2 regions of the Caproicibacterium lactatifermentans genome follow, and region 2 is predicted to be linked to the other one. Evidence: predicted binding sites of a transcription regulator. Region 2 holds the regulator's gene; the other holds the start of a gene.
What was found. Region 2 encodes HrcA, which represses chaperone genes, less so after heat shock. Its sites were predicted from a motif close to TGTTAGCACTCNNNNNNNNNGAGTGCTAACA; they were not measured.
Positions count from the first base shown of each region.

Region 1 (3,210 bases), 620 kb from region 2:
GGGACATCAATGAATTTCTGGAAAGCACAGCGGCATGCAGTCCGGAGGACAGGGAACAGCTGAAGCGGTTTTGTACGGCGGTCGAAAAGGCAGGGGCATTCCGCCCGGCAACGGAGTGCCCGCCGGATCTGCTTTCACCTTTGAAAGCATTGGCTGGTGCGGCCGGCACTGAAAGCGGCCGTCTGCTGCTGCGGCTGCGGACAGTTTCTCTGCAGGACTACGCGCAGCAGTTTCATCATCCGGCACTGCGCTGTGCTTTTCGGGAAGTGCTGCCGCCGGGCAGTACATTGGCACAGCTGGTCTTTTCCTATTCTCGTTTTCTCAGCGGCGATTTGGCCGTGCCGGTGGGAGGCTCCGCGGGTATTGTACACCGTATGGCGAAACGCTATTTGGCAGAGGGCGGACAGCTGCGCTGTAAAGACCCCGTGAAAAAAATCATTGCGGCCAACGGCGCGGCACGCGGCATTGTGCTGGCAGGCGGAGAACATATGCTGACGCATTGGGTGATTGCGGCGTGTGACCCGGCCTATGCCTGCCGTGTCCTGCTGCAGGACCGGTACGGTATGGAGAAAAAGCTGCAGGACCGATACTGCATGCCGGAAAAATATACAACCTGCTCCCTGGTGCGCCTATTCTTTTCCGCGCCGGAGGAGTCCCTGCCGATAGAACGGACGCTGTCGTTTCCAACCGATGTCATTCCGGCGGAGGGGGACGGCATCAGCCGCCTGAGGGTGACACAGTTCAGCAATGACCCGACTTTTGTATTCAACGGCCGGGCAGAACTGGCGGTTGATTTCCCCATTGCGGGACGGCAGGCATTCCGCCGTTGGGAGGCACTGGCTGGCCAGCAGGCGGCTTATCGGGAAGAAATCCGCCTGCTGGCAGACAGTACACGGCAGGCGCTGGAAAAACATTTTCCGCAAATGCAGGGGCTGGTACAGTTCCTCGGCTGCCATACACCGGCAGACTATGCCCGGCGGTTCCACAATTTTCACGGCTCCTGTACGGCATTTATTCCAACTGCACAGGCACGTCCAGCACCGCTGACCGGCCGCCTGCCGGGACTTTCTCACCTGCTGCTGACGGGCCAGTGGCTTGGACCAACAGCCGGTATGCATACAGCGCTGCTGCAGGGCAAATTTACCGTACAGCGCATTTGTCGGGACGAACATATACCATGAGAATCCATTTAAGATAATCTATCCAAATAGACAGGAGGAAGCACCATGATTCGAGATTTGGTTGAAAAAAGCAGAAGCTACCGCGGCTATGACCAGAGCCGCCGTGTTTCTCGGGACGAGCTGCTGCAGCTGGTAGACTGCGCCCGGCTGACTCCTTCCAGTGTCAACCGTCAGCCGCTGCGCTATTATCTTGCCTGTACACCAGAGCAGACGGCAAAGATTCAGCCGCTGACGCACTGGGCACGCGCACTGCAGCCCATACAGCTGCCACATCCCGGTCACTGCCCGCCGGCATTTATTATCATTTGTCAGGATACAAATGTTGACAGTTCTCTGCAGCGGTATCAGCGGGATGTCGGAATCGTTGCGCAGACTATGCTGCTGGTGGCTGTGGAAAAGGGACTGGGCGGCTGTATGATTGGCAACTTCAGCCCCGCAGAAGTTGCCAAAGCACTGGACCTCAAACCCAATTTGGTTCCTATGCTGGTTGTTGCCATTGGCAAGCCGGACGAAACGATTATTCTTACCGAAGTCAAGAACGATGACACCAATTATTATCGGGATGAAAACGACGTGCATTACGTCCCGAAGCGCCGCTTAGAGGACCTCATTATCAACTGACTTTACAAAGAAGACTTAAAAACAAACCGGACATACCGCAGAATGTATGTCCGGCTTGTTTTATGCCTTTTTCAATTCGGTCCGGCAGACCCGCAGAAAAGTCGCAAAATATTAGCACTCGTAAATGATGACTGCTAATATTTACAATCGGTTCATAAAATAGAGAAAAAAACTTCACAGTTTCTGCGTATTATAGAAGTTGTCAAAGGGAAAGACCCAAAAGACAAAACAAAATCACTTGTGTCGCCCGCCAGACCGGGCAGACAGAGCAAAAACTGGAGGTTTTCATCATGTTTGACTTAATTCCTTTCGAGCAGCAGTTCTTCCGTCCTTTCGATGACGACTTCTTTGGCGCCCACGCAAACAGCGTCCTGCCGTGCCGCACGGATATCCGTGACGAGGGTAGCCAGTATGTTCTGGAAGCGGAACTGCCTGGTTTCCGCAAGGACGAAATCAAGGTCAACGTCAAGGATAACTGCATGACACTGACCGCACAGCACAAAGAAGAAAATGAACAGAAAAACAACGAGGGCCAGTATGTGCGCCGTGAGCGCCGTGTGACCAGTATGGGCCGTTCGTTCGATGTTTCTGACGTACAGGCAGATAAAATTTCCGCACGCTTTGAGAACGGCGTCTTGACACTGACCATGCCGAAGAAAGAAGCGGCAAAGCCGCTGCCGACCGAAATCACCATTGAATAAACCTGTTTTTCAGCCATGACAGATAGATAAAAGACTCCGCCGCCGAGGGTAACAACAGCCCTTAGCGGCGGTCTTTTTTACCAATTCGTGTTATAATAAAATGAAACGGATAAGGAGGGACAAATTTGGCAGTACAGATTTTTGCACACCGAGGTGCTTCCTTTGCGGCACCGGAGAATACTTTGCCAGCGTTTGAAAAGGCCGCTGCTCTTCACGTGGACGGCGTGGAGCTGGATGTACACTTGACCACCGATGGCCGCTTGGTGGTCATTCACGACGATACTGTGGACCGTACAACCAACGGGCAAGGCAGGGTGAACCGAATGACGCTGGAACAGCTGCGCGCACTGGACGCTTCCGCGGGGCGGCAGGGATATGGTGGTGTACGCATTCCGACACTGGCGGAAGTATACCGTCTGCTGGAGCCTACCCATTTGTTGGTGAATGTGGAGCTGAAAGAAAATCGACGCAGCCGCGACGGCTATGCGGTTATCCCAAAAGTGCTTGCACTGGAGGAATCTGCCGGTATGAGCGGACGCGTCTTCTATTCCTCTTTTAATCCGTTTCTTCTGCGGGAGCTGAAGCGCCGTTCCCCACAGAGCAAAACAGCGTTGCTTTATAAAGTGCCGCTTGCACGCGTCTGGAAGCTGGCCGCACGGCTGGTGGCAGATGCCATTCACCCCAAAGACAGTTTGCTGCGGGATACG
Region 1 is NZ_CP046051.1:742,839-746,048, forward strand. It holds gene GJQ69_RS03605 (phytoene desaturase family protein) at 1-1,181, shown strand, start outside; gene GJQ69_RS03610 (nitroreductase family protein) at 1,227-1,802, shown strand; gene GJQ69_RS03615 (Hsp20/alpha crystallin family protein) at 2,093-2,503, shown strand; gene GJQ69_RS03620 (glycerophosphodiester phosphodiesterase) at 2,629-3,210, shown strand, end outside.
Region 1: a site for HrcA is predicted at 1,912-1,942, ahead of GJQ69_RS03615 (Hsp20/alpha crystallin family protein). Genes of this name have one in related genera too.

Region 2 (3,210 bases):
TGAACGGGAACTGCGGCTGCTGGGCAGACAGCATACGGCGCAGGATGCGGCACGGGCCGTAGAAGACGCACACCGGGCGGGCATTGCGAATGTTTCGCTGGACCTGATGCTGGCGGTGCCGGGACAGACGGCAGAAACCCTGCAAAAAAGCGTGCAGTTTTGTTTGCAGGCAGGCGTGACGCACCTATCCATGTACCTTCTGCGGATAGAGCCGCACACAGCTTACTGGCAGCGGCGGGAGCAGATGGACCTGCCGGACGATGACAAGGCCGCGGAACTGTATGAAAAAGCATGCAGTCTAGCGGAGAAAGGCGGCCTGCGGCAGTATGAAATCAGCAACTTTGCGCGGCCCGGACAAGAGAGCCGCCACAACCTAAAATATTGGGACCTTGCACCATACCTGGGGCTTGGTCCGGCGGCACATTCCTATTTCGGCGGAAAACGCTTTTACTGGCCACGCTCACTGCGGGGCTTTTTGGCAGGGGAGGCACCGCTGCCGGAAGAAGATGCAGAAATACCGGCGGGCTCGTTTGCGGAATACGCCATGCTGCGCCTGCGGCTGACGGCTGGCCTGCGGGAAGCTGACTGTCGGAAGCGCTTTGGGCATGGTATTCCGGATGCCATGCGGCGGACAGCACAGCGATATGTGCCGGCCGGCCTGACACAGGTATCACCGGAGAGCCTGCGGCTGACACGGCGGGGATTTCTGGTTTCAAATCCGCTGCTGGCGGATTTGTTGGAGGAACTGTGAACGGTAAAAACCGCGCCCCAAATGGGCGCTTTTTTTATGAAAGTCTACAAATTCATAATGTATTTACAATTAACCTATTGACACAGGGGCAAAGTAATGATACATTAAGTAATGCAGTTAGCACTCATAAGCATAGAGTGCTAACTACAAAAGAGGGTGAGGATATGGAATTGACACCGCGCAAGCAGAAAATCCTGTCGGCAATTATTGAGCTGTATATGGTTTCGGGCGAACCGGTGGGCAGCAAGGTCCTGTGTGACAATTTGGACTTTTCCGTGTCCAGCGCAACAGTGCGCAACGAGATGAGTGACTTGGCGGCGATGGGCCTGTTGGACCAGCCGCACACCTCCGCCGGGCGGGTGCCCAGCGAGCAGGGATATCGGCTGTACCTGGATGAGCTGATGAAGCCGGCCAGTGTTACACCGGAAGAACGCCACTTTATTGATGCGCTGCTGCTGCCCAGTGCCTACGACCCGGAAAAACTGCTGGACGGCGTGGCCCGCACGTTGGCGGGCATCAGCCACATGGCAGCGATTACAACTACACCGAGCGGCAGTGCCGCGGCAGTGGCCGGCATTCAGTTCGTACAGACCAGCCGTCATACGGCCATGCTGATTTTGATGACGACTTCCGGCACGATGCACAGCCGTGTGTTCCACTGCGGCTTTGAGCTTTCGCCGGAAATTCTGCGTGTGTTTTTCCGTGTGTTTAATGAAAGCCTTGCCGGACGGCCGGTGCGCAGCATTACACCAGCGTATATCCAGACAATGGGTGCGTCCATGGGCGATACGGCGCTGCTGATGAGCAGTGCGCTGATGGCCCTGCAGGATGCGGCCAGGGAAGCAATGGGCAGTGACGTGTGCATGGACGGCCAGACAAACCTGCTGTTTTTTCCGGAACTGGGTGCGGATGACCTGCGGCGCATGATGCGCTATCTGTCGCAGCCGCAGCAAGTATATGGTTTGCTGCGCAGGTCCGGTTCCCGTGTGTATTTGGGAAATGAGAGCGGCGTGTCCGCACTGCGCGGAACCGGGCTGATTGTGGCGCATTATGCGGTGCACCAACAGGATGCCGGTGCAATCGCCGTGCTGGGGCCGATGCGCATGGATTACCCGAAACTGATTGGCAGCATTGATTATGTTGCCCGCAATGTTGGCCGTATGCTGACAGAGCTGATAGACTGGCAGTAAAAGGAAGACAATTCCCAGAAATTTTGGATTGCATAGATGAAGGGGGTAGATGGGACTTTGAGTACCGAAGAAAAAAAGGAAACACAAGGCGCCGAAGAAAACGAGCCACAGCAGAAAACAGCGCCGGAAACCGAACAGCCCCAGAAAGAGGAACCGAAGCCGTCTGAGCCCGCTGAGGACCAGAAAGACAAACCGGCTGGAAAGGCCAGCAAAAAAGAAAACAAGGAACTGAAAGAAAAGCTGGAAAAACTGCAGAATGACTTGGCTGCTTTCAAAATGGAAGCGGACCAGCAGAAAGACCGGCTGATGCGCACCGCGGCCGAGTATGACAACTACCGCAAACGCACAGAGCGCGAGAAAAACGCACTGTATGCCAGCGCTACAGCGGACACCGTAAAGGAGTTCCTGCCGGTGGCTGACAATCTGGAGCGTGCGCTGGGACAGGCCGAGTGTTCCACAGAGGATCTGCGCAAAGGCATTGAAATGGTGCAGAAACAAATGCTTTCCACCCTTGAAAAACTCGGTGTAGAGCCGATGGGCAAGGCAGGGGAAAAATTTGATGCACAGCTGCACAACGCGGTTTCCCATACGGAGGACGACACTCTTGGCGAAAATGTGATTGCGGAAGTTTACCAGCAGGGCTATATGCTGGGGGACAAAGTGGTCCGCCACGCGATGGTCAAAGTCGCGAACTAGTTCCAGAGACCGGTGAAAGCCGGAAGATATACATTTTATCATCATTAAAAAAATATTTTACCGAATCCCGTAAGTGTGGTTAAACTGGAGGTATTCATTATGAGTAAGACCATTGGTATTGACTTAGGCACGACCAACTCCTGCGTTGCTGTTATTGAAGGCGGTAAGCCGGTTGTTATCCCCAATGCTGAGGGTGCCCGCACAACCCCTTCCATTGTTGCTTTTAAAAAAGACGGCGAGCGCATTGTCGGCCAGGCCGCAAAGCGGCAGGCCATTGCAAACCCGGACCGCACCGTAAGTTCCATTAAGCGTGAGATGGGCTCTGACTATAAAGTAACCATTGATGACAAGCAGTACACTCCGCAGGAAATCAGCGCGATGATTCTGCAGAAGCTGAAGGCGGATGCAGAAGCTTATTTGGGTTCTTCGGTCAGCAATGCAGTTATCACCGTACCGGCATACTTTACGGATTCTCAGCGCCAGGCAACCAAGGATGCCGGCAAGATTGCAGGCCTGGATGTTAAGCGTATTATCAACGAACCGACGGCCGCGGCTTTGTCCTATGGCATTGAC
Region 2 is NZ_CP046051.1:127,702-130,911, forward strand. It holds gene hemW (radical SAM family heme chaperone HemW) at 1-751, shown strand, start outside; gene hrcA (heat-inducible transcriptional repressor HrcA) at 916-1,941, shown strand; gene grpE (nucleotide exchange factor GrpE) at 1,978-2,637, shown strand; gene dnaK (molecular chaperone DnaK) at 2,737-3,210, shown strand, end outside.